4 regions of the Pseudomonas saudiphocaensis genome follow, and region 3 is predicted to be linked to each of the others. Evidence: predicted binding sites of a transcription regulator. Region 3 holds the regulator's gene; each other region holds the start of a gene.
What was found. Region 3 encodes sigma-54, which starts transcription at its own class of promoters, with help from an activator protein. Its sites were predicted from a motif close to ANTGGCATNNANNTTGCTNT; they were not measured.
Positions count from the first base shown of each region.

Region 1 (7,816 bases), 1.6 Mb from region 3:
AGCGCATGTTCTCCGCCAAGGCCCTGGTGGAGCTGCTCAAGGCCCTCGGCAAGTTTCTGGTGGTGCTGACGGTCGCGCTGCTGGTACTCAATGCCTATCAGGATGATCTGCTGTCTATCGCCAAGCAGCCGCTGGAGCTGGCTATCGCCCATAGCGTGGAAATCGTCGGCTGGTGTGCATTGTGGATGGCCTGCGGACTGATCCTGATCGCTGCGGTGGATGTGCCGTTCCAGCTTTGGGACAACAAGAAGAAGCTGATGATGACCAAGCAGGAGGTCAAGGACGAGTACAAGGATTCCGAGGGCAAGCCCGAGGTCAAGTCGCGGATTCGTCAGCTGCAGCGTGAGGCGGCCCAGCGCCGGATGATGCAGGCCGTGCCGGAGGCCGATGTGGTGATCACCAACCCGACGCACTTTGCCGTGGCGTTGAAATATGACGGCGGCAAGGGCGGGGCGCCGCTGCTGGTGGCCAAGGGGAGCGACTTTACCGCGCTGAAGATTCGCGAGATCGCCCAGGAACACCAGGTCACCGTGCTTGAATCGCCGGCGTTGGCGCGAGCGGTGTATTACTCCACTGAGCTGGAGCAGGAGATTCCGGCTGGCCTGTACCTGGCGGTGGCGCAGGTATTGGCTTATGTCTATCAGCTGCGCCAGTACCGTGCGGGCAAGGGCAAACGGCCGGAGCCGCTAAATGAATTGCCGATCCCACCCGATCTGCGGCGGGATGAAACCTAGGGCGAGGAGCGCGCATTCCGTAACCCCGCCTGCTGGCGAGCCGTGCTTCAACAGCATCGCCAGCAAGCCGGCTCCTACAGAAACCGATAAAGGCAAATGCCTGCTTCGCGTTACTTGATCACCCCGCAAGCGACCCGCGCGCCGCCACCGCCAAGTGGTTGGGGATGGTCGGCATGGTTGTCGCCCCCCTTATGCACCATCAATGCCAGCCCCTTGATATCGCCCAGGCTTTGCAGGCGTGGCGCCAGGACCGGCTGGCTGGCCTTGCCCTGGGTGTCAACCATCAAGGCCGGAAGGTCGCCCAGGTGGCCGTCGCCCCAAGGTTCGCCGTGCTTGCCACTGTTCTTCGGGTCCCAGTGACCGCCTGCGGCTCCCGCCGGAGTGGCCTTGCCGTCGATGTCGGCAGGCTCGCAACTGCCCTTTGCGTGCAGGTGGAAACCGTGGGTTCCAGCCTCCAGGCCGGACAGCTCGGGATGAAACACCAACCCATACTGGCTGGTTTCGATTCGGACATCGCCCAGGGATTCGCCAACCCCCTGAGCCGTCACGGCATGGACCGGCACGCTTAGGGTTTCGGCTTGCAGCCCCAGTGCCGTACAGCCGGCAAGTGCCGCGATAAACCATTGTTTCATGGCAAGACTCCTATGAAGTGTGAGCGGCAGCTGCTGCCGGCAAACGTCGTCGTTTCAATCGAGGACGACCTGGGCTTGAGACTGTCGGCGGCTGGCTCGGTTCGGCGGCCAGGATGCCGACAAGTTGGACCTCTTCTTGCTTTATCCCGTGGCAGGCGCGTTTTGCGTCAATTCTTTGTTCTTGTTCGGGGTCCGAGTTGAATCGCACGCAAATCTTCCAGATAGGCAATGGCGTGATGGGGGCCGGCCGAGGCAACCTCGGCGTGCCGCTGCTGCTGCTCGTGCTGCTCGGCATGATGATGCTGCCGGTGCCGCCGTTCCTCTTGGACGTGCTGTTTACCTTCAATATCGCACTGTCCATCGTCGTTCTGCTGGTCAGCGTCTATGCGTTGCGACCTCTAGACTTCGCCGTATTTCCAACCGTACTGCTTGTCGCCACCCTGCTGCGCCTGGCGCTGAACGTCGCCTCTACCCGAGTCGTGTTGATCCACGGTCATGAAGGAGGCAGCTCGGCTGGACATGTGATCGAAGCCTTCGGCAACGTGGTCATCGGCGGCAACTACGTCGTGGGTGTCGTGGTTTTCGCGATCCTGATGATCATCAACTTTGTTGTGGTGACCAAGGGCGCGGGGCGTATTTCAGAAGTGAGCGCGCGCTTCACCCTCGACGCCATGCCTGGCAAGCAGATGGCCATCGATGCCGACCTGAACTCAGGTTTGATCGATCAGGACGAAGCCAAGAAACGGCGTGTCGAGGTTTCATCGGAGGCTGACTTCTACGGTTCCATGGACGGTGCCAGCAAGTTCGTTCGCGGTGACGCCATCGCCGGTCTGCTGATTCTGTTTATCAATCTGCTGGGTGGCATGGGTATCGGCATGCTCCAGCATGGCCTGAGCTTTTCCGAAGCGGGACAAATTTATGCCCTGCTGACCATCGGTGATGGCCTGGTGGCACAGATTCCATCACTGCTGCTGTCCACTGCTGCGGCCATTATGGTTACCCGCGTCACTAGCTCCGAAGACATGGGTCAGCAGATCAATCGGCAGATGTTCGCCTCACCCAAGGCGCTCGCTGTGTCCGCAGGGCTGATGATTGCCATGGGGCTGGTGCCGGGCATGCCGCATATGTCGTTTCTCGGGCTCGGTGGCGTCGCTGCGGGTGCCGCCTATTGGATCTGGCATCGCCAGAAACAGGTCAAGCAAAAGGCCGAGCAAGAGGTCAAGGCGCAGCAGGAACTGCTGCCGGCCCAGCGAGCGGCGGAAACCAGGGAGCTGGGCTGGGAAGACGTCACGCCCGTGGATATGGTCGGCCTGGAAGTCGGCTATCGTTTGATTCCACTGGTGGATCGCAATCAGGGCGGGCAGCTGTTGGCCAGAATCAAGGGGGTGCGCAAGAAGCTGTCCCAGGACCTGGGCTTTCTAATGCCGTCGGTACACATTCGCGACAACCTCGACCTGCTGCCCAATGCGTATCGACTGACGCTGATGGGCGTAAGCCTGGCCGAAGCCGAGGTTTATCCCGACCGCGAACTTGCAATCAATCCGGGCCAGGTGTTCGGGCCACTCAACGGCATCGCGGCCAAGGACCCGGCGTTCGGCCTGGAAGCCGTATGGATCGAGGCCAGCCAGCGTGATCAGGCGCAATCGCTGGGCTATACGGTGGTGGATGCCAGCACCGTGATCGCTACTCATCTGAATCAGATCCTGCACAAGCATGCCCATGAACTGTTGGGGCATGAAGAAGTCCAGCAACTGATGCAGCTGCTGGCCAAGAGTTCTCCGAAGCTGGCCGAGGAACTGGTACCGGGGATGATCTCCCTCTCGACCCTGCTCAAGGTGCTGCAGGCGCTGTTGCAGGAACAGGTGCCGGTGCGCGATATCCGCACCATTGCCGAGGCCATCGCCAACGTCGCGCCCAAGAGTCAAGATCCCGCCGCTATGGTGGCGGCGGTGCGTGTCGCGCTTTCCCGTGCAATCGTGCAAAACGTTGTGGGACTAGAGCCGCAGCTGCCTGTGATCACCCTGGAGCCCAGGTTGGAACAGATATTGCTCAATAGTTTGCAGAAGGCTGGACAGGGTGCCGATGACGGCATTCTTCTGGAGCCGGGAATGGCTGAAAAGCTGCAGCGGTCATTGGTTGATGCAGCACAGCGTCAGGAAATGTTGGGCAAACCGGCGATTCTGCTGGTGGCCGGTCCGGTTCGCGCGATGCTGTCGCGATTCGCCCGCCTGGCAGTGCCCAGCATTCATGTCCTGGCCTACCAGGAAATACCGGATAACAAGCAGGTCACCATCGTTGCGACGGTGGGTCAGAATTAACCGAGGGTACGACCATGCAGGTCAAACGTTTCTTCGCAGCCGACATGCGCATCGCCATGAAGATGATTCGTGACGAACTGGGCGCCGATGCCGTGATTACGGGCAATCGCCGTGTCGCTGGCGGCGTCGAGTTGACCGCTATGCTCGATTATCCGATGGAACCGGTTGCATCCAGCCAGCCTAATGCGGCGCTCGAAGCAGAGCTGCGCAAGACCCAGGCGCGGATCGCTACGGCTCATGCCGAGCTGAGCTCACCCTCGCGGGTGCAGAGTGGCAGGGATCGTCAACTGCTTGACGAAAAGCCCCCTGCATTTGAACCGCCGGTGCCAGCGGCAACCACTACGGCTGCACTGGATTCCCGTGCAGTGGAAGCCATGCACAGCGAGTTGCAGGGTCTGCGCGAACTGATCGAAGTACAGCTGGGGTCGATTGCCTGGGGACAGGAGCAAAGTCGCCGTCCGCAGCAGGCCGGCCTCTGGCGACGTCTGCAGCGCATTGGCCTGCCGGCTGATCTGTCGCGAAGCCTGCTGGAGAAAGTGTCCACCGTTGCCGAACCGCGTCAGGCCTGGCGCATGCTGTTGGCGCACCTGGCGCAGTCGATCAAGGTCAGCAAGGTCGAGCCCCTGGAAGAGGGTGGTGTCATTGCCCTGGTCGGCCCGGCTGGCGCAGGCAAGACCACCACGCTGGCCAAGCTGGCGGCGCGCTATGTGCTCAAGCACGGGCCGCAGAGCATTGCCCTGGCAAGCATGGACAACTACCGTATCGGTGCTCAGGAGCAACTGAGAACCTTGGGGCGCATCCTCGATGTACCGGTCGTTCAGATTGACCCCAGCCAGCCCCTGGCCAAGACGCTGCAACCCCTGGCGCGCAAGCGCCTGATTCTAGTCGACACCGCCGGCCTGCCGGCAGGTGATGCGATGATGCGCATGCAGCTCGAAACCCTGGCCGATCGCGGCATCAAGTCAAAAAACTACCTGGTGCTGGCGGCAACCAGCCAGAGCCAGGTCTTGAAGGCGGCGTGGCATAACTATCGGCGTTGCGGACTGACCGGCTGCATCCTGACCAAGCTGGATGAGGCGGGCAGTCTGGGCGACGTGCTTGGGCTAACGATTAGCCAGCATCTGCCGATAGCCTATCTGGCCGACGGGCCGCGTATACCTGATGACCTGCAGTTGCCACGCAGTCATCAACTGGTCAGTCGCGCGGTAAGCTTGCAACTAGAGGAGTCTCCCAGCGAGGAGGCCATGGCTGACCTGTTTACCGGGTTGTACAACGGATCATCACGGAAAGTCGGATGAAGGCTTGGTTCCGTGAAGCAGACAATGAAGACGCGTTCCGGCTGAACGCATCGATGGCCTTGTGGCCCCAGCAAGATATAGGCGTGTGAAGATGGGTACTCATCCCGTACAGGTGATTGCGGTGACTGGCGGCAAGGGCGGCGTCGGCAAGACCAACGTATCGGTCAATCTGGCGTTGGCGCTGGCTGAACTCGGTCGTAGGGTAGTGCTGCTCGACGCCGACCTTGGCTTGGCCAATGTCGATGTCTTGCTGGGCCTGACTACCAAACGCACCTTGGCCGACGTCATCGCCGGTGAGTGCGATCTGCGAGATGTGCTGATCCAGGGGCCGGGCGGCATTCGTATCGTGCCTGCGGCCTCCGGTACCCAGAGCATGGTGCAGCTGTCCAGCCTGCAGCACTCGGGTTTGATTCAGGCGTTCAGTGATATCGGCGATGACATCGATGTACTGATCATCGACACCGCTGCCGGGATCGGCGACGGCGTGGTGAGCTTTGTCCGTGCCGCCCAGGAAGTGCTGTTGGTGGTAACGGATGAGCCGACCTCCATCACCGATGCCTACGCCCTGATCAAACTGCTTAATCGCGACTATGGCATCAGCCGCTTCCGCGTGCTGGCCAACATGGCGCATACCCCGCAGGAAGGACGCAACCTGTTTGCCAAGCTGGCCAAGGTTACCGAGCGCTTCCTCGATGTGGCATTGCAGTATGTGGGAGCGGTGCCCTACGACGAATCTGTGCGCAAGGCCGTCCAGAAACAGCGTGCCGTATACGAAGCGTACCCGCGGGCCAAGTCCTCGCTGGCGTTCAAGGCCATCGCTCAGAAGGTGGATACCTGGCCGCTGCCGGCAACCCCGCGCGGCCATCTGGAGTTCTTTGTGGAGCGCCTTATCAGGCCTGCCGCAGACACTCACGAATGACAGTGGCTGGATTGGGTATGTATTACAGCAAGGCTCAGGCAAAAGACTCTCAGTACCAGCTCATCGACCAGTACGCACCCTTGGTCAAGCGCATCGCCTACCACCTGCTGGCGCGCTTGCCGGCCAGTGTGCAGGTCGATGATCTGCTGCAGGCGGGCATGATCGGGCTGCTCGAGGCATCGAAGAAATACGACGCCGGAAAAGGCGCCAGCTTCGAGACCTACGCCGGTATTCGTATTCGTGGTGCCATGCTTGATGAGGTGCGCAAAGGAGACTGGGCGCCGCGCTCGGTACACCGCAATTCGCGCATGGTCAGCGAGGCGATCCGGGCCATCGAGGCGAAAACCGGCCGCGACGCTAAAGATCATGAGGTTGCGGCCGAACTTGAATTGAGTCTGGACGAGTACTACGGCATTCTGGGCGACACTCTGGGCAGCCGTTTGTTCAGTTTTGACGATCTGCTTCAAGAGGGTGAACACGGAGAGTTTGGCGAGGATGCCGCCAGCGCACATCCCGAGCCGTTCCGTGATCTCGAAGACGAGCGTTTTCAGCAGGCCCTGGCGGAGGCCATCAGCAACCTGCCGGAACGTGAAAAGCTGGTGCTTTCGCTGTACTACGACGAAGAGCTGAACTTGAAGGAAATCGGCCAGGTTCTGGGCGTCAGTGAATCGCGGGTGAGTCAGCTGCATAGCCAGTGTGCGGCACGTCTGCGTGCTCGCCTGGGAGAGTGGCGCGCGCAGTAAGGTCGACTGCGAAAATTACTCGAGGCGGCTTTTACAGGGCGCTTCTGATAGGTGGGGCAGTCAACGCAAGGAAGCAACAGTCGAGAAACGCAGCGCATCAGGCGCCGTTTACGAGTTGTAGATGAGCTTTTGATCGGGCTCGCGCACGAGCTTGTTTTTTTAACGCAGCGATGACGACGCAGGTAGTTTACAGACGTCCTACAGGCTTTATCGATGAAGCCCGCCGCAAGCCATGAGCAGGGCTAGGGATTTCGAGATTTACGGAGGTTTACTTGGACAAGAATATGAAAATCCTCATCGTTGACGACTTCTCGACGATGAGACGGATCATCAAGAACCTCTTGCGCGATCTGGGCTTCACCAACACTGCCGAAGCAGACGACGGTACCACCGCGTTGCCGATGCTCAAGAGCGGCAGTTTCGATTTCCTCGTGACCGACTGGAACATGCCCGGTATGAGCGGCATCGACCTGTTGCGCCATGTGCGCGCCGATGAACGCCTCAAGCATCTGCCGGTGCTGATGGTGACCGCCGAAGCCAAACGTGACCAGATCATCGAGGCTGCACAGGCCGGGGTGAACGGCTATGTGGTCAAGCCATTCACTGCTCAGGTGCTCAAGGAGAAGATCGAGAAGATCTTCGAGCGCGTCAACGGCTGAAGCAGCGTCGCGAGGGGACTATGTCACAAGCAGATCAAAGTCTTGTGGAGTTCGAAGTAACTCTGCGAGCACGTGTGCCTCAGCTGCTCGAAAGTCTGCAGCAGGGCCGGCTCGACGAGACGGCGCAGCTGCTCAATGAGCTCAACCAGATTCGCAACAACAACCTCTATCAGGAGGTTGGCAAGCTCACACGCGAACTGCATAACGCCATCGTCAAGCTCGAGATGGATACCAGCGCCACCGGCGGCGATCCATCGCCCATTACCGATGCGACCGATCGTCTTTCCTACGTGGTGGCGATGACCGAAAAGGCCGCCAACCGCACCATGGACCTGGTGGAAGAATCGACGCCGCTGGTCAACTACGTCAGCTACGAAGCCCAGAGCCTGACGGCCGACTGGCAGCGCTTCATGCGCCGCGACATGAATGCCGACGAGTTCCGCGAGCTGGTTCGAAGGGTCGACACGTTTCTCCAGCGCGCCATGAACGATGGTAGCCAGCTATCGCAAAATC
Region 1 covers NZ_CCSF01000001.1:149,724-157,539, forward strand. The annotation lists gene flhB (flagellar biosynthesis protein FlhB) at 1-734, shown strand, start outside; gene sodC (superoxide dismutase family protein) at 845-1,366, opposite strand; gene flhA (flagellar biosynthesis protein FlhA) at 1,564-3,684, shown strand; gene flhF (flagellar biosynthesis GTPase FlhF) at 3,699-4,982, shown strand; gene fleN (flagellar synthesis regulator FleN) at 5,074-5,901, shown strand; gene fliA (RNA polymerase sigma factor FliA) at 5,919-6,644, shown strand; gene BN1079_RS00795 (chemotaxis response regulator CheY) at 6,929-7,303, shown strand; gene BN1079_RS00800 (protein phosphatase CheZ) at 7,324-7,816, shown strand, end outside.
Region 1: flhA (flagellar biosynthesis protein FlhA) is a predicted target of sigma-54. The motif match lies at 1,490-1,509, and genes of this name have one in related genera.

Region 2 (7,816 bases), 1.3 Mb from region 3:
TCAACGATACCGCGTACCGCCTCCAGGTCAGGGCGGGGATGGTCGATCATCCACTGTCTGAGCGTGCGCCCTTCGATGAACTCGCTGACGGTATAGAGGAAGTTGCGCGGACGTTGCTGCGAACAGCCCTTGAGCACATAAGGGCTGTCGATGCGCCGGGCGATCCATTCCTCTGCGAGAAAGCGCTCGAGATAGGCGGCATCCTCCCGCAAGTCGATGGACGGCGTCTTGATCACCCGCGTTGCGCCGCTCTCCTCGTCACGTGCCAGATAGATATGGCTGCGACTACTGGCATGCAGGCGGCGCAGAATGCGATAGCCATCGAAGGTCGCGCCGGCTTCCAGCACTGTCGGGAAGGGCAGCTCGGTCAGCTGCCGGTACAGCTCATCGGCTGCCAGCGTCGGCAGCGTATCGATGCGTACGATCTGCAGCGTGAGATTGTCCGGGCTGCCGTTGCTGACGGCCTCAGCGATGATCAGCCGGGCGGCCGCATCCAGATCATTCGGATGCTGCTCGATGGTCTCGGTGATGAAAACCGCGCTGACGTAGTCGTAAACGCCATCGGTGGCCAGGAGAAAGACGTCGCCGACCGCCAGTGGCTCGGTGCGGTAATCGATTTCCAGCGAATCATGGACCCCAAGCGCGCGGCTCAGGCAATGCTGGCTCGCAGAGAGCCAGACCCGGTGGTCGTTGGTCAGTTGTTCCAGCGCCTTGCCGTGGACACGGTAGATGCGCGAATCACCAACGTGGAAGAGGTGCGCCGTGTTGGATTTGAGCACCAGGGCGCTGAAGGTGCAGACGTAACCGCGGTCACGGTCGTATCGATACTGGCTTTGTCGAGTCTGGGCATGTAGCCACGAGTTGCTGGCCATCAGCACCCGTTGTGCGGAAGTCTTTACCGACCATGCATCCGAGGTGCAGTAGTAGTCGGCCAGAAAGCCGCTCACTGCGGCTTCGCTGGCGATATGGCCGACGGCGCTGCTGCTGATGCCGTCCGCCACGGCGAGGGCGATGCCCTTGCTGGTGAGTTGCGGTTCGTCCGGCAACCAGGCACCGTGGAAATCCTGGTTGCAGTCCTTGCAACCTTGATCGCTGTGCTGGCCCAGCGAGATGCTTAGTTGACTCATTGGGCCAGCTGACCTCACTCAGTTGAAGGCACGCTTCGGCGCGGTTCTGATGTGGGTGGTGTAGAGCGTCAGGCCGGTGAATGCCAGGCCGCCGACAAGGTTGCCCAGGGCAGTGGGGATTTCGTTCCACAGCATGTAGTCCATGACCGAGAAGTCGCCGCCCATCATCAGTCCGGCCGGGAACAGAAACATGTTCACCACCGAGTGCTCGAAGCCCATGTAGAAGAACAGCATGATCGGCATCCACATGGCGATGGCCTTGCCGCCGACGGTGGTGGAGATCATCGCGCCGACCACGCCCATGGACACCATCCAGTTGCACAGCACGCCGCGCAGGAAGATGGTCGCCCAGCCGGCTGCGCCGTACTCCGCATAACCCAGGGTTCGGGCCTCTCCGATGTGCGAGAGGCGCTTGGCCACTTCACCCGGCTCGGCGGAGAAGCCGTAGGTAAAGACGAACACCATCATGATGGCCACGGTCAGCGCGCCGCCAAAGTTGCCGAGGAATACCAGCCCCCAGTTGCGCAGCACACCGTTCACTGTGACGCCGGGGCGCTTGTCCAGCAGCGCCAATGGCGCCAGTACGAAAACGCCAGTGAGCAGATCGAAGCCCATCAGATAAAGCATTACGAAACCGACCGGAAACAGCATCGCGCCGACCAACGGCGAGCCGGTCTGCACGGTCACGGTTACCGCGAACACGGCAGCCAGGGCCAGGATCGCGCCGGCCATGAAGGCTCGAATCAGGGTGTCGCGAGTGGACATGAAGATCTTCGACTCGCCGGCGTCGACCATCTTGGTGACGAATTCCGCAGGAATGATGTAAGACATGATTGGCTTCTCTTTAGGGTTTTGGGTGCGCGTTGCCGTGCGCTCAGACAGCGATTTCCACCGCGTCGCCGTTCAGGCGCGCGGGCCAGACCTGCAGCTGCTGGTCGGGGTATTCCAGGCAGCGCCCGTCGGTGAGGCTGAAGTGCTGCTTGTACAAGGGGGAAGCGATCACCAGCTCGCCCTGGAGCTTTCCGACGATGCCGCGTCCGATGACGTTGGCGCCGGATTTGGGATCGCGGTTCTCGACGGCGAACACCTGTTCGCCGGCATCGCCGTGGGGCAGGTGAATCAGGGCGACCTGTTTGCCATCCAGCCAGGCGACTACGCCGGAATTGGCGACCAGGTCGCGTCGACTACACAGGGTGTGCCAGTGGCTGGATTCGACGGATGGCAGGCGCAGGGCATTGGACTGGCTCATCAGAGCATCTCCTCGGTGACGGGAATCAGGTGAAGTTCATTGGCGCGGGCAGGGCGGCGCTGGCCACGCTCCTTGACGAAGTGGATATCGGGGTCGCCGCGGCGGTCGTTGACGAAGGTGCGGAAGCGCTTGAGCTTCTCCGGGTCCTTCAGCGCGTTGGCCCATTCGCATTCGTAGAGATCGACCACCTGTTGCATCTGGGCTTCCAGTTCGGCCGCCAGGCCCAGGCTGTCGTCGAGGATCACGGCCTTGAGGTAGTCGAGTCCGCCTTCGAGGGACTCGCGCCAGACCGAGGTGCGCTGCAGCTTGTCGGCGGTGCGGATGTAGAACATCAGGAAGCGATCGATGATGCGCACCAGGGCTTCATCGTCCAGGTCGGTGGCAAACAGCTCGGCGTGACGCGGGCGCATGCCGCCGTTGCCGGCGACGTAGAGGTTCCAGCCGCTCTCGGTGGCGATCACCCCGATATCCTTGCTCTGTGCCTCGGCGCATTCGCGAGTGCAGCCGGAGACGCCGAACTTGATCTTGTGCGGTGCGCGAAGGCCCTTGTAACGGTCTTCCAGGCGCAGCGCCATGCCGACGCTGTCCTGCACACCGTAGCGGCACCAGGTGCTGCCGACGCAGGATTTCACCGTGCGCAGGGATTTGCCGTAGGCGTGGCCGGTCTCGAAGCCGGCTTCGATCAGCTCGCCCCAGATCTCCGGCAGTTCGTGCAACTGGGCGCCGAACAGGTCGATACGCTGGCCGCCGGTGATCTTGGTATAGAGGTCGTATTTTTTCGCCACCGCTCCCAGAGCGATCAGCTTGTCAGGAGTGATCTCGCCGCCGGCGATACGCGGCACCACCGAATAGGTGCCGTTCTTCTGCATGTTGGCCATGAAGGTATCGTTGGTGTCCTGCAGCGGGATCAGCAGCGGATCGGTGATCGGCTGGTTCCAGCAGGAAGCCAGGATCGAGCCCACCGTCGGCTTGCAGATATCGCAACCGATGGCGCCACGGCCATGTTTGGCCAGCAGCTCGTCGAAACTGAGGATGCCTTCGACGCGAACGATGCCGTACAGCTCCTGGCGGGTATGGGCAAAGTGCTCGCAAAGGCTCTTGTCCACCGCAACGCCGCGCGCGGCCAGCTCGTGCTCGAAGACCTGTTTGAGCAGCGCACTGCAGCCGCCGCAACCGGTGCCGGCCTTGGTCGCCGCCTTCAGCTCGCCAAGGTCGGTAACTCCGGCCTCGACCTGGCAGCACACCGCACCTTTGCTGACGTTGTGGCAAGAGCAGATGGTGGCGGTATCCGGCAAGGCTGCAGCGCCCAGCACCGGTGCGCCGCCGGATTGCGGCAGGATCAGGCTGGCCGGCTCCTCGGGCAGCTTGATGCCGTTCTGTGCGTATTGCAGCAGGGTGTCGTAGTAGCTGTTGTCACCGACCAGCACAGCGCCAATGACGTGCTTGCCGTCCGGCGAGACCACCAGGCGTCGATAGCTGGCGGTCGCCTCGTCGATAAAGCGGTAGCTGCGCGATCCTGGTGTGGCGCCGTGGGCATCGCCAATGGAGCCGACATCGACGCCGAGCAGCTTGAGCTTGGTGGACATGTCCGCGCCGGTGAAGGCTTCCTGGGTGTCGTCCAGCAGGTGCGCTGCCGCGGTGCGGGCCATGCTGTAGCCTGGCGCTACCAGGCCGAACAGGCTGCCATTCCAGGCGGCGCATTCTCCTACCGCATAGATGGCCGGATCGCTGGTGCAGCAGGCGTTGTCGATGGCGATGCCGCCACGTGCCCCGAGCTCCAGTCCGGCCTGTTTGGCAAGTGCGTCCTGCGGACGGATGCCGGCGGAAAACACCACCAGATCGGTTTCCAGAAACTCGCCGTCATTGAAAACCAGGCGCCAGGCGTGCTCCTCACCAGTGACGATGGCCTGGGTGGCGCGCGACAGATGCACGCCCACTCCCAGCGCCTCGATCCGGGCCTTCAGCGCGGCACCACCTTCTTCGTCCAGCTGCACCGGCATCAGACGCGGCGCGAATTCAACCACGTGGGCCTCCAGCCCCAGGGACTTCAACGCGTTGGCAGCCTCCAGGCCCAGCAGGCCGCCGCCAATCACCACGCCGCGGCGGGCATTGGCTGCGGCGGCACGAATCGCATCGAGATCGTCCAACGTGCGGTAGACCAGCCGAGCGCTGCCTTCGGCCCCAGGAATTGTCGGTACGAACGGGTAGGAGCCGGTCGCGAGAATCAGGCGGTCGTAAGGCTGGCGTCCTTGCGTGGTCACCAGCTCCTTGCAGGCTCGGTCGATTTCCAGCACCTGTACACCGAGATGTAGCTGCACACCCTGTTCGGCGTACCAGCCCGCTTCGCACATCGCCAGGCTGTCGGTATCGCGCCCGCCAAAATATTCGGAAAGATGCACGCGGTCGTAGGCGCGCTGGTGCTCCTCGCCGAAGGCATGAATCTCATAGCGCTCCGCCGCGCCGCGGGCGGTCAGCTGTTCAACGCAGTGGTGACCAACCATGCCGTTGCCGACGATGACCAAAATTTCTCGGGTGGGCGGGGTGACGCTTGCATTCATAAGCTGATCCTCAATCGAAGCCGTTCCAAATTCGTCGGCCTATCGCTGAGGGGGAAATAGCAGCTTGTGTGCCAGTCCTGGAAAAGTCGGCTGCAGCCCAGAGCTGGCACGACTTGCGCGGGATACCTGTGGTTTTTCAGGAGGCTGTGTGCGGACGAGTGATGGGCCAAATGAGTGCAGCTGCCCGTGCGTGGTCCTTTTTTAGGGCAAGGGTAAAACTCAATATTTGTTACAGATGCCTGAACCCGGCTTCGTTTGGCTGGTCGGAGCAGAGCCAGATCAGAGAGCGGCACTATGGACAAAATTTACGCAGTCGTACTGTCGTACAAACGCAAGGATTTGCTGAAACGCTGTCTGGAGGGGATCAATGGCCAGAGTCGCCCTTGCGACGGCATCATCGTGGTGGACAATGCAAGCAGTGACGGAACGCTGGAGATGCTGCTGCAATTGCAGCTGCCGAATCTCCAAGTCTACGAGTTGTCGCGCAATACCGGCGCCTCGGGCGGTTTCAGCGCCGGGTTTCGCATCGCTTACCAGAAGGGTGCCGATTTCATCTGGATGATGGATGACGATGTCATACCCGAGCCGGACGCACTGCAACGTCTGCTAGATGCCCGAGATACGCTCGACGCCCGCGAGCAGCCTTATTCCTTTCTGCTTTCCACGGCTTATACCGGCGATGGTCTGCTGACCAACGTGCCCCAGGTGGACACGCGCACCAATCCCATCGGCTATGAGAACTGGCCGGCTCTGCTGCAGTTCGGTCTGGTTCCAGTGCGCCCGGCGACTTACGTCTCGATTCTGGTGCCTCGTTTGTCTTTGCAGCGCCACGGGCTGCCGATCGCGGCGATGTTCATGTGGGGCGACGATACCGAATTCACCCTGCGTATCAGCCAGGAAACGCCAGGCTACCTGGTTGCCGAGAGCCGCGTTATGCATCTGCGCAGCGTCAGCGGCTCGATTGACATCCATCGTGAAACGAACCCGCAGCGGATTGCGTTGCACCGGCATTTCGTCCGCAACGAGTTGTTTATCGCCCGCGCTTATCACCACTGGCGGCGTGTACCGCTGCTGTTCTTATCGCGCCTGAAACTGGTGATGCGTTTGCTGTGGCTTGGCCAGTCTTTCAAAGCCCGTACCGTATTCGCCGGCCTGCTGGAAGCCTGGAAGTTCTCACCTGAAGCGGAGCCAGCTGACGCACCTGTCGAGGCGCTCGGGGTGACCGTTCGTCAGTACTTTTCGGAGTCGACGGCACTGCCAAAAGGCGAGGCGCTGGCAGCGGAGCCGCTTGAGACCTAACGCTACACCATGAAGGGGCCAGATACCTCCCTGAACCGGTATTCCCTGTAGATCTTTAGATACAACTTTTTTTGTAGGAGGCGGTCCGAAACAGGGTCGCTAAAAAGGGATTTTCCAGATGGCCACCACAATACAAAAGAGAGTGGGTGTTTCCGGCACTGGCATGATTTCGCGCTGCTTCGTGCGGCTGATCATGCAACATTATCCCGAGTTGCGGATAAGCCGAGTGCTTACGCGCCGAAAGGTGGATGCACTAAGCGACTTTCCGCTGCCGGGAGCGCTGACCAACTCCATTGACGAGCTTGTCGAGCATTCAGACCTTATCGTCGAATGCAGCGGCGACGTGTTCTTTGGAACCTCTGTCATCGAGCGTGCATTCGAAGCCGGTTTGCCGGTGGTTACCGTGAACGCCGAATTGCAGGTCACCACCGGTTCATGCCTGGCGGGAAAAGGGCTGCTTACCGAGGCCGAAGGCGATCAGCCCGGCTCGCTTGCCGCGCTGCATGAGGACGCCGTGCAGATGGGCTTCAAGCCCCTCGTATACGGCAACATGAAAGGCTACCTCGACCATAACCCCACCCGTGAAGACATGGCTTACTGGTCGAAACGGCAGGGGATCAGTATCGAACAGACCACCTCGTTCACTGACGGCACCAAGGTGCAGATCGAGCAGGTGGTCGTGGGCAATGGTTTTGGCGCGACCATCTCCCGGCCTGGCCTGGAAGGTCTGGCTTCCACTGACCTCAATCGCAGTGCCAATGTGCTGGGGCTGATTGCTGAAGCCGCCGGCCAGCCGATCGTGGACTACGTCATCCCCAGCGGTTATCCGGCCGGCGGCGTATTTCTGGTCTGTCGCCACGATGAAGTTCAGGCCCCGGCACTTGAGTACTTCAAGCTGGGTCCCGGTCCGTACTATGTACTTACGCGGCCATTCCACCTCTGCTCGCTGGAGGTCGGGAAAACGGTACGGCGTGTGCTTGCGGGGGGAGGTGTGCTGCTGAACAACTCGACCAGGCCGACGCTGGGCGTGGCGGCCATAGCCAAGCGCGCAATGAAGCCTGGTGAGACGATCGTGCGTGGTATCGGTGGGTTCGATGTGCGCGGTGAGGCAGTGCGCCTCGTGGAAGAACCGGACCATGTACCGATCGGGTTGCTGCGCCATACGGTGCTCAAGCGGGCCCTTGAACCTGGCCAGATGATCACCTTCGATGACATCGAGGTTCAGCCAAGCCGGGTGCTGGACATCATTCTCAGGCAGCGCCAGAGCATCATCAGGCCGAGGCCGGCTCTGAGAGTCAGCGGCTATGCAAGGGCGGCGGTACGGTAACGCCGCCCTTGTCCTTCCTTATGGCTCAGGCGATGGCCTGAGCCGCCAGCAATGGCAGAGCGGCGTCGGGTTTGCTGTCGCCGCTTACGCCCAACGCTTCCTCAACCAGCCTCACCGTTGCGCCCCCGAAGCTGTTCGCTTCGAGTAAAGCATCCTGCTCGTTATCGAATACCGCCAATACGCTGCCGTACGAGTAGACAACTCCCCACTGCTCGGCACCTGTCATTGCAACCGTTTTAGTGTCCATGTCTTTCTT
Region 2 covers NZ_CCSF01000001.1:460,566-468,381, forward strand. The annotation lists gene BN1079_RS02285 (bifunctional protein-serine/threonine kinase/phosphatase) at 1-1,127, opposite strand, end outside; gene BN1079_RS02290 (formate/nitrite transporter family protein) at 1,146-1,958, opposite strand; gene nirD (nitrite reductase small subunit NirD) at 2,002-2,376, opposite strand; gene nirB (nitrite reductase large subunit NirB) at 2,376-4,934, opposite strand; gene BN1079_RS02305 (glycosyltransferase family 2 protein) at 5,229-6,233, shown strand; gene BN1079_RS02310 (NAD(P)-dependent oxidoreductase) at 6,397-7,560, shown strand; gene BN1079_RS02315 (hypothetical protein) at 7,586-7,807, opposite strand.
Region 2: nirB (nitrite reductase large subunit NirB) is a predicted target of sigma-54. The motif match lies at 4,991-5,010, and genes of this name have one in related genera.

Region 3 (7,816 bases):
ATGGTCATCCAGCCGCGCAAGAAAGAAGGTTCCGCTACAGGAACGCCGGCTGCGGAGCAGAGCGAGTAATGGCAACCCTCAAGGCCCAGCATCTGGCCAAAAGCTACAAAAGCCGCCAAGTCGTACGCGACGTCAGCCTGTCCATCGAAAGCGGGCAGATCGTCGGGCTGCTGGGCCCGAACGGTGCCGGCAAGACCACTTGCTTCTACATGATCGTCGGCCTGGTGAAGGCCGACCAGGGGCGCGTCTTGATCGACGATCAGGACGTCACTCACCTGCCCATGCACGGCCGCGCGCGCGTTGGCATCGGCTACCTGCCCCAGGAAGCTTCGATCTTTCGCAAGCTGTCGGTCTCTGACAACATCATGGCCATCCTCGAAACCCGCAAGGACCTGGATCGCAATGGTCGCCAGCAAGCCCTGGAAGGCCTGCTGCAGGAGTTCCACATCAACCACATCCGCGACAGCCTCGGTATGAGCCTGTCCGGCGGTGAGCGGCGTCGTGTGGAGATCGCTCGCGCACTGGCCACTGCCCCGAAATTCATCTTGCTGGACGAACCCTTTGCCGGGGTAGACCCGATCTCGGTCGGCGACATCAAGCAGATCATTCACCACCTCAAGTCCAAGGGCATCGGCGTACTGATCACCGATCACAACGTGCGCGAAACACTCGACATCTGCGAAACCGCCTATATCGTCAACGACGGGCAGCTAATTGCCGAAGGCGACGCACAGACCATCCTCGACAACCAGCTGGTCAAGGAAGTCTATCTGGGTCACGAGTTCCGCCTGTAGCAAGCCTTTGAAACAACCTACGTTGGCAATACTTCGTAAAAAGCAGCTTCAGAAAGCCGCTTGCGGCTAACGCGCTTCAGCGCGGCCCGGAGGGCGAGCGAAGTGAGTAATGCTCATTTAGGAAACTAAACCCGTACGCGAGCCCGGTCCGTTCTTCGGCTTTTGACTCGCTGCACTTGCCCTTCGGGCCAGCCTTTGGCTGTTACTCCCGTTGGTCGTTGCGCCTCGTCTTGCCTGCCTCGCTTACGTTTTTTCAAAGACCTGTCTGCCTGCCGTCCTCGAATGGAGCAATTCAGGACTAGCCAACCGCTTCCTCTTCAGGCATATAATTTGCTTAAACCGGCGCAGCAGCGCCAGCGAAGTCGGAACAGGCGCAGTTGCGCCGGCAAACAAGGTTCGAAGTCCTCTGCAATGAAAGCATCGCTAGTCCTGAAGATGGGCCAGCAGCTGACGATGACACCCCAGCTGCAACAAGCCATACGACTGCTCCAGCTCTCGACCCTCGACCTCCAGCAGGAGATCCAGGAAGCGCTGGATTCAAATCCCATGCTCGAGCGCGAAGAAGACGGAGAAGACTTCGACAATCCGGATCCGATGGCCGAGTCTCTCGACCAGAAGATCGAGAACACTCCTAGCGAGAACAGCAGCCCGGACAGCCAGTACGAAGAGCCCGTCAACACGATGGAGAGTTTCGAGGAAGGCGACTGGGGCGAGCGCATTCCCAACGAATTGCCCGTAGACACCGCCTGGGAAGACATCTACCAGACCAGCGCCAGCAGCCTGCCCAGCAACGATGACGAGGAATGGGATTTCACCAGCCGCACATCATCGGGCGAGAGCCTGCAGTCGCACCTGCTCTGGCAGCTCAACCTGGCCCCCATGAGCGACACCGATCGCCTCATCGCCACCACCCTGATCGACTGCATCAACCCCCAGGGCTACCTGGATGAAAGCCTTGAAGAAGTGCTGGAGTCCTTCGACCCCGAGCTGGGAATCGAACTCGACGAAGTCGAAGTGGTACTGCGCCGCATCCAGCAGTTCGAGCCGGCAGGCATCGGCGCCCGTGACCTGCGTGAGTGTCTGCTGCTGCAATTGCGCCAACTGCCCGCAGATACCGCCTGGCTGAACGAAGCCACGCGTCTGGTCAGCGATCACCTGGGCATTCTCGGCAGCCGCGACTACAGCCTGCTGATGCGGCGCATGAAGCTCAAGGAAGACGAGCTACGCCAGATCGTTGACCTGATTCAGTCACTCAACCCCCGTCCCGGCTCGCAGATCGAAACGAGCGAGCCTGAATACATCGTTCCTGACGTGATCGTGCGCAAGGACAACAACCGCTGGCTGGTCGAGCTCAACCAGGACGCGATGCCGCGCCTGCGGGTGAACGCCCAGTACGCCAGCTTCGTCAAGCGCGCCGACTCCAGCGCTGACAACACTTTTATGCGCAACCAGCTGCAGGAGGCGCGCTGGTTCATCAAGAGCCTGCTCAGCCGCAACGAAACCCTAATGAAGGTAGCGACCCAGATCGTTGAGCATCAGCGCGGCTTTCTTGAGCACGGCGACGAGGCGATGAAACCGCTGGTGCTGCATGACATCGCAGAAGTGGTCGGCATGCATGAATCGACCATTTCCCGCGTGACCACGCAGAAATACATGCATACCCCCCGTGGCATCTATGAGCTGAAGTACTTTTTCTCCAGCCACGTCAGCACAGCCGAGGGTGGCGAGTGCTCATCCACCGCAATCCGCGCCATAATCAAGAAGCTGGTGGCAGCGGAAAACCCCAAAAAGCCATTGAGCGACAGCAAGATCGCTGGTCTACTTGAGGAGCAGGGCATTCAGGTGGCACGTCGCACCGTCGCCAAGTACCGGGAATCCCTGGGAATTGCACCCTCCAGCGAGCGCAAGCGATTGCTGTAATGCCAGCGTGTTGCAACAGCCGACATCCTGGCCGATTTCTTCTGGGGACGGGCTTCAGGGCTCGTTCATTCGCATGAGGCAAAAAGGAGAAGCAGTATGCAAGTCAAGATTACCGGCCTTCATCTGGAAGTAACCGAAGCACTGCGTATCTATGTCGAGGAGAAACTGAAACGTCTGGAAAGGCACTTCGATCGCATCATCGATATCCAGGTCACCCTGCAAGTCGAAAAACTGAAGCAGAAAGCCGAAGCCACCATGCACGTTGCCGGCCGCGAAGTGGTTGCTAATGCCGAACACGAAGATATGTATGCTGCGATCGACCTGCTTGCCGACAAACTCGATCGTCAGCTGATCAAGCACAAAGAAAAACAACTCGACCATACCCAAGGTACCGTGGCTCGCTGACCCATGATCCGACTTGAAAACATACTCACCCCCGGCCGTTCACTGGTGAACGTGCCGGGCGGTAGCAAAAAGCGCGTCCTGGAGCAGATTGCCAAGGTGATCGGCCAGGACCTTCCCGAACTCGACCCTCAAAGCATTTTCGAAAGCTTCGTGGCTCGCGAGAAGCTGGGTTCCACCGGCTTCGGCAACGGCATTGCCATCCCTCACTGCCGCATGCCCGGCTGCGAGGCACCGCTTAGTGCAGTATTGCGGCTCGACGCACCGGTGGACTTCGACGCCATTGACGGCGCTCCGGTCGACCTGCTGTTTGTACTGCTGGTACCGGAAGCGGCGACCGACGAACACCTTGAGCTGCTTCGACAGATTGCCAGCATGCTGGACCAGGAAGAGGTCCGTGACCGGCTGCGCGAGGTTACAACCGACCAGGAACTGTATCAGGCAGTGGTCGATATCCAGCACGGCCGTTAAACGGCCGGGCGTGCCCGCCAACAGGGAGCGAGACGTGTCCGCAATCAGTCCTTCACGCATTTCGCGCCCCTGCTGCCTGCAGCAGGGTTCTCAACTCCACGCGCCAGTTAGTTTGCGTCCATGCGCCTGATAATTGTCAGCGGGCGCTCTGGCTCGGGCAAAAGCACCGCCCTCGACGTTCTCGAAGACAGTGGCTTCTATTGCATTGATAACCTCCCAGCCGGGCTGCTGCCAGAGCTGGCTGAAAAGGCTCTGCTGCATACTGAGCTGCTGCAGCCGCTGGTGGCAGTCTCCATCGACGCACGCAACCTGCCGAGCCAGCTCAAGCGCTTCCCGGAGCTGCTCGAAGAGGCCCGTGCCCGGCATATCCAGTGTGACGTGCTCTATCTCGACGCCGCCGACGAGACGCTGCTCAAGCGCTTCTCGGAAACGCGCCGACGGCACCCGCTGACCAATGAAAACCGCTCTCTGGCCGAAGCCATACGTGATGAAGAAGAGCTGTTGGCGCCGATCATCGATCAGGCCGACCTGAAGATCGATACCACCAACCTCAACCTTTACCAGCTGCGCGACTCCCTGAAACTGCGCCTGCTGAACAAGCCTGAGCCAGGCACCGCCTTTTTGTTCGAGTCCTTCGGGTTCAAACGCGGCATGCCGGTGGATGCCGACCTGGTCTTCGACGTCCGTTGCCTGCCCAACCCCTATTGGCGGGCTGAGCTGCGCGACTTTTCCGGGCTCGATCAGCCGGTCATTGAGTACCTGGATACCCAAAACGACGTCCAGGAGATGTTTCAGGACATTCTCGGTTATCTGAGCAAATGGCTCCCCCGCTTCGCCGCCAGCAATCGCGCATACGTTACTGTCGCTATCGGCTGTACCGGCGGTCACCATCGCTCGGTGTACCTGGCAGAACGACTCTGCAACGCGCTACGTGAGCCCCTCAAGAACGTCCAGGTCCGCCATCGCGATCTGGTCTAGGAACCCTTCATGCCGTCCTGCGAAATCACCATCATCAACAAGCTGGGGCTGCATGCCCGCGCAGCTGCCAAGTTCGTTGGCGTGGCCAACCAGTTTCCCTGCGATATCCAGATAGGGCACGAGCCCAGCAGCCTGATCAACGGCAAGAGCATCATGGCCGTGATGATGCTCGCGGCCAGCAAGGGAACGACGCTGCATCTGCAAGCTAAAGGTGAGCAGGAGGATGAGGCCATCAAGGCTCTGGTGGCATTGGTCGAAAATTATTTCGAAGAAGGGGAATAACGGGGCTGCGAGGCGGTAAGCCTCAACGGCCGTTCCTCTGGCTTCCCGCTCGCCGAGCCGCTAAAGCCTGACCCGACGAGCCGAGACTGTGTGCTCCAGTTGCAGCCGCTTACTGCCCTGCCACTTTCATCCGTTCGATCAGCACCGAACCGGTGTGGATGCTGCTTCGGGTCTCGGTATCGCAACCCACCGCGACGATCTGCCGGAACATATCGCGCAGGTTGCCAGCGATGGTCACCTCCTGAACCGGAAACTGGATTTCGCCGTTTTCCACCCAGAATCCACCGGCACCGCGTGAATAATCGCCAGTAACCAGGTTCAACCCCTGCCCCATCAGCTCGGTGACCAGCAAGCCTCGCCCCATCCGACGGATCAGGGCCGCTTGGTCCTCATCTCCATGGCTGACGAACAGGTTGTGCACACCGCCGGCATTGGCCGTGCTTGGCATACCCAGTTTGCGACCGGAATAGGTCCCCAGCACATATGACACCAGCTTGCCGTTCTCCACGAACGGTTTTGCGTAGGTGGCCAGACCGTCGCCGTCATAAGCCGCACTGGCCAACCCACGAGGAAGATGCGGGCGCTCGTCCAGGCTCAGCCATTCGGGAAACAGCGTCTGCCCCAACGCTCCTTCGAGGTAGGACGACTTGCGATACAGATTGCCGCCGGAAATCGCGGCGAGAAAGTGACCGAACAGACCGGTCGCCAACTCCGAGGAGAACAGCACCGGTACATCGCAGGTCGGCACTGGACGGGCGCCAAGGCGCCGTACGGCGCGTTCGGCAGCACGCCTGCCGATTGCCTCCGGAGCCGCCAGCTCACTGGCGACACGGCTGACATCGTAGTGGTAGTCGCGCTGCATCTGCCCTTCGGACTCGGCGATCATCACGCAGCCCAGGCTGTGCCGGCTGCTGCTGTAGGCGCCGATGAAGCCATTGCTATTGCCGTAGCCGCGACAGCCGCGGTGAGTGCTCAACGTGGTCCCGTCAGCATTGAGGATGCGCTTGTCGGCGGCAAAGGCGGCGGCCTCGCAGGACAGCGCCAGCTCCACCGCCTCATCTGGAGAAATACCCCAAGGGTGGTAAAGGTCAAGGTCGGCAACCTCGGTTGCCATCAAGGCAGGGTCAGCGAGCCCGGCAAATTCGTCTTCCGAAGCGTGCCTGGCGATTGCCAGAGCAGCAGCCACGGTTTCCCGAATGGCCTCTTCACCGCTGCCGGTGGTGCTGGCCGAGCCCTTGCGCTGGCCGACATAGAGCGTGATGCCGAAGCCCTGATCACGATTGAATTCGACGGTTTCGACTTCACGCTGGCGCACAGTAGTCGACAGCCCCTGCTCCATCGAGACGGAAACTTCGCAGGCGCTGGCGCCCTGCCGACTCGCCTCCTCGATGATGCGCGCAACCTGCTCACGCAAACCCGGCAACGCCTGTGGGCCGATCCCCTCTACTTCACTCATAAAACACTCCGTACCACTGATTCGTTCTAGGCGCCGAGCCGACTGCGCCGGCATCAAGGCTGCTGTTATCATGGCGGCATCTCCTACTGGACCTGCCCCATGCCTGATATTTCCGATCTCGATGGCTTCGAGGAAAAAAGTAAAACTCAAGTCAAGCGTGAGCTGCATGCGCTGCAGGACCTTGGCGCGCGCCTCGCCACGCTCAAGCCCGACGTTCTCGACCGCTTGCCGCTGACCGATGCCATGCGCAAGGCCCTGGCCGACGCGCCGAAACATACGGCGCACATCGCACAGAAACGCCACCTGCAGTACATCGGCAAGCTTATGCGCGCCCAGGACGTCGAAGCCATTCTGGCTCTGGTCGACCAGCTCGACGCTTCCACCCGCCAATACAACGAACGTTTCCATGCGCTGGAGCGCTGGCGCGACCGCCTGGTCGCGGGAAACGACGAGACGCTTGAAGCCTTCGTCACCGACTATCCCGAAACCGACCGCCAGCATCTGCGCAGTCTTATCCGCCATGCCCAGCACGAAGCGGCCCGCAACAAACCGCCTGCCGCCAGCCGCAAGATTTTCAAATACATCCGCGAACTGGATGAAAGCCAGCGCGGCTTGCGTTGATTCAACTCCCGCTGGCTGACGGCTGTGGGAGCGAATTCTTTAGCCGCGAACTTCGCGGCTGACGCCACTCCCACAGACAGATCACGACCTCCAACTCAGAAGTTTTATTAGCTACCCGTGCCACCGACGGTAATCCCGTCAATCTTCAATGTCGGCTGGCCGACTCCGACGGGCACCGATTGCCCGTCCTTGCCGCAGGTGCCCACACCGCTGTCCAGCTCCAGGTCGGTGCCCACCATCGACACCTTGTTCATCACCTCAGGGCCGTTACCGATCAGGGTCGCGCCCTTCACCGGCGCGGTAATCTTTCCGTCTTCGATCAGGTAGGCCTCGCTGGTGGAGAAAACGAACTTGCCGCTGGTGATATCCACCTGACCGCCGCCGAGGCTGGCGCAATAGATACCCTTCTTCACCGAACGGATGATTTCTTCCGGATCGCTTTCACCGGCGAGCATGTAAGTGTTGGTCATGCGCGGCATCGGTAGATGCGCATAGGACTGACGGCGCCCGTTGCCGGTCGGTGCCACGCCCATCAATCGAGCGTTGAGCTTGTCCTGAATATAGCCCTTGAGAATGCCGTTCTCGATCAGCGTGGTGCACTGGGTGGGCGTGCCCTCGTCATCGACACTGAGCGAGCCGCGGCGCCCGGCAAGAGTGCCGTCATCGACGATGGTGCATAGCGACGAAGCGACCTTCTGGCCAATGCGTCCGCTATAGGCCGAGCTGCCCTTGCGGTTGAAGTCGCCCTCCAGACCATGGCCGACCGCCTCATGCAGCAGCACGCCGGACCAACCCGGCCCCAATACCACCGGCAGCGTACCGGCCGGTGCCGCCACGGCCTCCAGGTTCACCAGGGCCTGGCGCAGCGCTTCCCGCGCGTAGCCCATGGCGC
Region 3 covers NZ_CCSF01000001.1:1,729,651-1,737,466, forward strand. The annotation lists gene lptA (lipopolysaccharide transport periplasmic protein LptA) at 1-69, shown strand, start outside; gene lptB (LPS export ABC transporter ATP-binding protein) at 69-794, shown strand; gene BN1079_RS08060 (RNA polymerase factor sigma-54) at 1,206-2,714, shown strand; gene hpf (ribosome hibernation-promoting factor, HPF/YfiA family) at 2,811-3,119, shown strand; gene ptsN (PTS IIA-like nitrogen regulatory protein PtsN) at 3,123-3,587, shown strand; gene rapZ (RNase adapter RapZ) at 3,708-4,565, shown strand; gene BN1079_RS08080 (HPr family phosphocarrier protein) at 4,575-4,847, shown strand; gene pmbA (metalloprotease PmbA) at 4,957-6,303, opposite strand; gene yjgA (ribosome biogenesis factor YjgA) at 6,403-6,924, shown strand; gene tldD (metalloprotease TldD) at 7,032-7,816, opposite strand, start outside.

Region 4 (7,816 bases), 170 kb from region 3:
CTGACCTGCTCGCCGGTCACATCAAGAATGGCAGCCAGGGCGTATGGGGTCCGATCCCCATGCCACCAAACGCCGTTACCGAAGAAGAAGCCAAGACACTCGCCGAGTGGGTTCTGAGCCTCAAGTAATACCCTGAGAGGGCATCAGGAAAGTGTCCCGCCACGCAGTGTCATGCCTGATGCCCCTCGCTCCCGCCCCTACCTCACCTCTTTAGCCTCGCGCCTTCAGAACCGGGCAAACTGCAGATAACTGGCAGTGAGCTGCTCGCCCCAGAGCAACGCAATCCAGCCGGCAATCGCCAGATAGGGGCCAAAGGGAATAGGCGTACTGCTCTCCGCTTTCTGCATGCGCAGCATGATGGTTCCCAGCACCGCGCCGACCACAGAAGACAGCAATATGGTCAGCGGAAGCACCTGCCAACCGCCCCAGGCGCCCAGCATGGCCAGTAACTTGAAGTCTCCATAACCCATGCCTTCCTTGCCGGTCACCAGCTTGAACAACCAGTACACCGACCACAGGCTGAGATAGCCCGCCACAGCCCCCCATAGCGCGTCTTCCAGCGAAGCGAACAGGCTGAAACTGTTAACGATCAGCCCCAGCCATAGCAGCGGCAGCACCAGCGAGTCCGGCAGCAGCTGGTGATCGACATCGATCATGCTCATCGCCAGCAACCCCCAGGTCAGCAGCAACATCGCTCCTGCCTGCCAGGTGAATCCAAAATGCCAGGCGATATATCCCGAGAGCACTCCACACGCCAGCTCCACTAGCGGATAGCGCTTGCTGATCGGCGCCTTGCATGCCGAGCACTTGCCACGCAGCGCCAGCCAGCTAGCCAGCGGAACGTTCTCCCAGGCTCGAATCCGATGATTGCAATGCGGGCATCGAGAGTGCGGTAAAAGCAGATTGAACGGCGCTCCATTCGAGTCGACCGGCAACTCCAGGAACTCCCGCGCCTGTGCACGCCACTGCCGCTGCATCATGACCGGCAAACGGTAAATAAGGACGTTAAGAAAGCTGCCCACCAGCAACCCCAGCACCAGCACACACAAAACAAAGGCCAGCGTATTGCTGGCCAGAAACTCAAATATCATTTTTTGGCAGACCATTGAAATGGTTATGCGCCGGTTGTCTGTCACGCATACCGGAGCTGTAAGTCTTCGTCTGTGGCAGCGGCTTTAGCCACCACGCTTTGCCTGGTCCCGTGTTCGCGGGCATGGCCCGCTCCTACGGAAATACCAATAAACCGCCCTACGCTTAAACCACGGCGCCCAGCTGGAAAATCGGCAGATACATCGCAATGATCAGTCCGCCCACCAGCACACCAAGGACGGCCATGATCATCGGCTCCATCAGCGCGGTAAGCCCATCGACCATATTGTCCACTTCTTCCTCATAGAAGGTCGCCACCTTGGCCAGCATCTCATCCAGCGAACCGGATTCCTCGCCGATCGCTGTCATTTGCACCGCCATGCTCGGGAAGGTTCCGGTGGTGCGCATCGAGAAGTTCAGTTGCATACCGCTGGAAACATCGCTTTTGACCTTCGCCGTAGCATTGCGAAACACCACGTTGCCCGTGGCGCCTGCCACCGAGTCCAGCGCATCCACCAGCGGCACGCCCGCCGCGAATGTGGTCGAAAGCGTCCGGGCGAAACGCGCCACCGAAGACTTGTACAGAATGTCGCCCACCACCGGCACTTTCAGCATCAGCCGGTCAAACCAGTTGCGAAACTTCTGCGAGCGGCTGTGTGCCTGCTTGAAGGCATAAGCTGCGCCAATCATTCCGACCAGCACGATATACCACCATTCCTGCAGCAGTTCGGAAAGGCCGATCACCATCAGCGTGAAGGCCGGCAGTTCCGCGCCGAAGTTGGCAAAAACTTCCTGGAACTGCGGCACCACCTTGATCAGCAGAATGGCCGAAACGATCACGGCCACGGCAATGACCGCAATCGGGTAGTTCATCGCCTTCTTGATCTTGGCCTTGAGCTGCTCGGTTTTCTCCTTGTATGTCGCAACCCGGTCGAGCAACGTTTCCAGCGAACCGGACTGCTCCCCCGAATCCACCAGGTTGCAGTACAGCTCATCGAAATATTGCGGTTTCTTGCGCAGCGACGTTGCAAAGCTGTTGCCCGCAGCCACTTCCTGCTTGAGGTCGTCCACCAGCTTGCGCATGTTGGGGTTATCGAATCCTTCAGCAATGATGTCGAACGACTGCAACAGCGGCACACCAGCTTTCATCATGGTGGCCATCTGCCGGGTAAACAGCGCAATGTCCATGGGCTTGATCTTCTTGCCCGCGCTGAACAACGAAATCGACTTCTTGCGAACCTTCTGTGGGTTGATGCCCTGTTTGCGCAGTTGCGCCTTGACCAGTGCCGGGCTGACGCCGCTCAGTTCACCCTTGACCTTCGCGCCTTGCCGGTCGAGGCCTTCCCAGATGAACACACTGTTTTTGATCGCTTTCTGCGCCATGGTTAGTCCTTTGTCACCCGGTTGACTTCTTCCAGGCTCGTCACGCCCTGCATGGCCTTGATCAGCGCCGAAGTCCGCAGGTCGTTAAAGCCGTCCTTGCGCATCTGGGTGGAAATATCGATTGAGTTACCGTCTTCCATGATAAGCCGGGCCAGTGCAGGCGTGTTTTTAACCACTTCATAAATACCGACACGCCCTTTGTAACCACCTGTACAGTTTTCACAGCCTACCGGCCCGTACAGTTTGAAAGTCCCGATTTTTTCTTCCGGGAATCCTTCATGCAGCAGCGCCTCGCGCGGCAGCTCGACCTCTTTCTTGCAACTGCTGCACAGCTTGCGTGCCAGACGTTGAGCAATGATCAGGTTCACCGAGGTGGCAATATTGAAGGCTGCCACACCCATGTTGCGCAGACGCGTCAGGGTTTCCGCGGCGCTGTTGGTGTGCAGCGTCGACATCACCATATGGCCGGTCTGCGCGGCCTTGATGGCAATCTCCGCAGTTTCCAGGTCACGAATCTCGCCGACCATGATGATGTCCGGATCCTGACGCAGAAAGGCGCGCAGCGCCTGCGCAAAGTCCATCCCCTGGCGCGGATTGACGTTGACCTGGTTGATGCCCTCCAGGTTGATCTCTACCGGGTCTTCCGCCGTGGAGATATTCACATCCGGCGTGTTGAGGATATTCAGCCCCGTATAAAGGGAAACCGTCTTGCCCGAGCCGGTTGGCCCCGTCACCAGAATCATCCCTTGCGGCTGCTTCAGCGCATCCATATAGAGCTTTTTCTGCGACTCTTCATAACCCAACGCATCGATGCCCATCTGCGCACTGGAAGGGTCGAGAATCCGCATCACGATCTTCTCGCCCCACAGGGTCGGCAGGGTGTTAACCCGAAAGTCGATGGCCTTGTTCTTCGACAGCTTCATCTTGATCCGGCCATCCTGCGGCTTGCGCCGCTCGGAAATATCCAATCCGGCCATCACTTTCAGGCGCGCCGAAATCCGTGGCGCCAGCTGGATCGGCGGCCGCGCCACCTCATGCAACACCCCGTCGGTACGCAGGCGCACCCGAAAGGTTTTCTCGTAGGGTTCGAAATGCAGGTCGGATGAGCCGCCACGTATGGCATCCAGCAGCATCTTGTTGACGAAGCGCACCACTGGCGCATCGTCGGCAGCCTCGCCAGCGTCATCGGCTTTGCCGTCATCGCTGACCGTCTCGACATCCAGACCATCCAGATCGATGTCGCCCATGTCTTCCAGACCGGTAGCGCCACCCTCGAAGAACTTGTCCAGCGCCACGCCCAGCTTGTCGTCTTCTACCAGAATGCCTTCGGTGGTCAGCCCAGTGCTGAACTGGATATCACTGATTGCCTGCTGATTACTCGGGTCTGATATCGCTACATATAGTTTGTTGCCACGTTTAACCAATGGCAGCGCCCGATGCTGGCGCGCCAGCTTTTCGCTGACGATCTCCCTGGGCTGAACCTCCTTATCCAGCGCAGCCAGGTCGAACAGCACCACGCCAAACTGCTCGGAGGCCAGCTCCGCGACCGCACGTCCCTTGGCCAACTTGTTCTGTACTACATAGGTGACCAGTGATGTCTGACTACGCAGCGCCTGCACCTGCGCCTGTTGGGCCGTCCGTTCATCCATCACTCCGGCTTGCACCATCTGCCGGGCTAGGCCGGATAGGGAAATAGTGTCGCTCATGGCTGCCTCGCTTGGTTCCGAGCTCGCCTTATAGCGCAGTTGCCAAGCCGTGCAAACATGCGCCACAACAAGTGACGAAACAGGTCACTTAATGCCGCCATGAATGGGCACATGTTCGCGAATGCATATAGATGGAAGGCTCTAGCACCACCTACATAGGCATTTCCGTCCATGGCTGGCCGTCTGAAAGTAGCCACCCGGCCTCAGGGAATTGAGCCACGTCACAGTTCCTCCGCATTGGCGCCGCGATCGCAAAAGCTGGCATGCAAGCTGCTCTATCTCTCGCAGGCGGTTGCCTGACACTTCCAAGGAGAAACACAAATGAAAGCGCAAATGCAGAAGGGCTTTACCCTTATTGAATTGATGATCGTTGTGGCGATCATCGGGATTTTGGCGGCTATTGCGTTGCCTGCTTATCAGGATTACACCAAGCGCGCCAAAATGTCCGAAGCGATAGCATTTATCGCAGCAGCAAAAACCGGTGTTACTGAAGCTTATGCAGACCTTAACACCTTGACCGGTATTAACACTGCTAAAGCAGGATTGAGCGCCACAACCACATCTCAATATGTGGCCAGTCTCGCTGTGAATGACGGTGTGATCACTGCAACGGTTAAAGGCATTGACACCAGCTGTAACTCTGCTTCGCCGGCGTTGACACTAACCCCAACCATAAACGCGACTACTGGCAGCCTTGAATGGGCCGGAAGCTCGCACACTAACTGCACCAAGTTTGTACCAGCCAACTTCCGTAGCTAATCGGCAGAGAAGCGAGCTACCGCTCAGCTGAAAGGCCGTAAACCCCGCCCCTCATCGGCGGGGTTTTTTGTTTTTTTCTGGCCATGCCGCCCAACACATCGGCATATACGCCAACACTAGCGACCAGCACTCTTTCTAAACACGGTAGAGTCCTATCGTTAGGATGGTTAGCCAAAGGCGTAATCCGTCGTATGCCACGAGGACGGACCGCCTGTGAGGGCGATTTGCGCTGATTGACATTTTATGATGCTAATGTCTTGCGACGGACTAAGCCTCCGGCTAATACGCCCTACGAACTAGCTCGCTTGCTGACTTAATATATTTTTATTTGGATATTATTTCGTTACGGATGAAAGCATTCACTCCGGCAGCGGTAATTTATTTACTGCTCACTGTGTTAGTCGCCGTCTTTTGCCTGTCTGCCATACAAATTTGGCACCCTGGATATCAGTGGCACGACCAGCAGCGCATCTATCAATTACTGCTGCTATGCACCTGCGCGCCGTTAGCAGCGCTACTGCGCCAGGCAACGTTGCCCCGTCCCGTCCTGGTGCTTTTGTCTGGCTTGCTTGTTTTGGGCCTCTGCTCCTCCGCACTGGCTGCACTGCCTGATTGGGCACTTAAGGAGTGGAGCCGCTATACCGGACTGCTTCTGCTGGCGTTGCTTATCAGCAGCTTGAAAACACGCCCAACCTGGCAAAGTCTCATACTCTGGGCCATGGCCGCTGTCGGCTTTATTCATGCGTTTCAGTTTCTCGTTGCCTACTTGACGGCCTTTATCTCCGGCATACGGATGCTCGATGCCGACATTCTGTTCAGCGGCTTTTCCAACCCGCGCTTTTTCGGCCAGTTCCAAGTCATGCTGATTCCCGTGATGACGCTGCTGGTGGAGCGCTGCCGTCAACAGCAGCGTTTGGCGCTCGTGACACTGCTGACACTGGCTCTCATCACTCAATGGTGCATCGCCTTTACGCTCGGCGGTCGCGGACTGTGGCTGGGGCTGCTAACCAGCCATCTTGCGCTGATTCTGATCAACCGAAAGCTATTGCGCGTCCTGGCGTTACAGGCAGTTGCCGCATTGTCGGGCCTTCTGCTATTTGGGCTGCTGTTCAAGCTGATCCCGCTCTGGCTGGGTCTGGATCCCGTACTGCGTGACAATTTGCGCACCAGTCTTTCAGGCCGTGAACAGATCTGGCAATGGGCTTGGGAAATGGCTTTGGCCAACCCCTGGCTGGGCGCCGGCCCCATGCACTACTCGGCAACCTATAACCCAATCGCCGCCCATCCTCATCAGGTCATCCTGCAATGGCTGGCTGAGTGGGGCTTTGCTGCAACCCTTATTGCCCTCGCGCTGGGCGCCTGGGGACTGTTGCACGGCGCCCGCTATTTACGCCAAGCATCCGCCAACGAACTGGACGCCGGACTATGGGGGGCAATTGCCGGCGCACTTGTACTGGCGCAGGTTGATGGCGTTTTTGTCATGCCGTATACGGAAACCTGGCTGGCCCTGCTAATTGGCCTGGCTATGGCCCGCTGGAACTCTCCCACCCCAGCAAAAGCTGCCCAACGTATCGCGCTCGGCATCCTTGCCGTACCGGTTGTGCTAGTGCTGGGCCAAGTGCTGGTAATAGAAGTCCCGACACTTCCGCAAGTTCAAGAAGCATATATAGAAGAGCACCATACAGGCTGGACGCCTCGCTTTTGGTCCCAAGGATGGATACCAATGGAAACGCCGTAGATGCTGGAAAACACTATAGGCGGATGAATCTGCGCGGCTACCACCGCTTTCAAATCTTCGACTCAAGCCTCAGCAAGCCCTGGTCTTCGCGCCAGCTGACTCGCCCGAGAAAGCTCATACCCAGTAGTGCTTCGGTAGGGGATGAGCCCTCCACGACCACCGCCTCTACGCCCATAACATTGATGGCGCCGACCTTGACGCTGTTGAGGTGCACCCGCCAGGCCTTGGCCGTACCGCTGGCGGTGCCGACCACGACTTGTTTGCCGTTGACGCGATAGTCGATGCCCAGGCGACGCGCCTGGTTTTCGTTGATCGCCACCGAGGTTGCGCCCGTATCGACGAGAAACTGCACCGGGTGGCCATTGATCGAGCCGGCGACCCAGTAGTGACCGCCCTGCCCCTTGGCGATGCTCAGTTGCTTGCCTTCAGGCTCGGCATATCCGCCGCTCAGCTCGCGGCTGAGGGGATAGTGACGCTCGACACCTTCTACACGCAGCACCGCTCCAGCGGAGTCAGCGCTGACCACCTGGACCCCGCCCGGCCCTGTTTGCCCAACACGTACCAGTTTGCGCTGACCATCTACATTGAGCACGGCGGCTCCGGGAAACAAGCCTACCACCTGCACTCGCGGTGAGGCGGCAGCATAAGCGGCGACCAGCAATAGCGTGATAAGCAACAGGGGGATGGAGCGCATCAGGCAACTTCCTTGCAGACGGATGGCGACTAGTGCCGGTCAGTTAAACGATCAAACGCATGATCTTCAGACGGCACACATTTTGTGTAGGAGCGAGCCATGCTCGCGAATCAGGCGCTGCCTCTGTGCAAGCCATTCACGGGCACGGCCCGTCCCCAAAAGCAGTCAGTTGAAAGCTGACCGGCATTCTTCCACGGGCGAGGCAATGGTTACGGCGACCCGCCGCACAGAGTCGTAGGGTGGATCACGCTTCATCGATCCACAGGCTGGCGATCCACCGAGCGGGGGCTTGGTGGATATAAAAGCGATATCCACCCTACAAAGCCAAGTCCGTTGTTTCCTCAGCCGACCAGCCACACCACCAGATGCACCAGACCACAGGCAGCAAAACCGGCAAGGATATCGTCGAGCATGATGCCGAGGCCGCCAGTGACATTGCGGTCTACC
Region 4 covers NZ_CCSF01000001.1:1,895,960-1,903,775, forward strand. The annotation lists gene BN1079_RS08815 (c-type cytochrome) at 1-128, shown strand, start outside; gene BN1079_RS08820 (prepilin peptidase) at 225-1,091, opposite strand; gene BN1079_RS08825 (type II secretion system F family protein) at 1,255-2,472, opposite strand; gene pilB (type IV-A pilus assembly ATPase PilB) at 2,475-4,178, opposite strand; gene BN1079_RS08835 (pilin) at 4,500-4,937, shown strand; gene BN1079_RS08840 (O-antigen ligase family protein) at 5,287-6,675, shown strand; gene BN1079_RS08845 (retropepsin-like aspartic protease family protein) at 6,725-7,369, opposite strand; gene BN1079_RS08850 (phosphatidylglycerophosphatase A family protein) at 7,711-7,816, opposite strand, start outside.
Region 4: BN1079_RS08835 (pilin) is a predicted target of sigma-54. The motif match lies at 4,436-4,455, and genes of this name have one in related genera.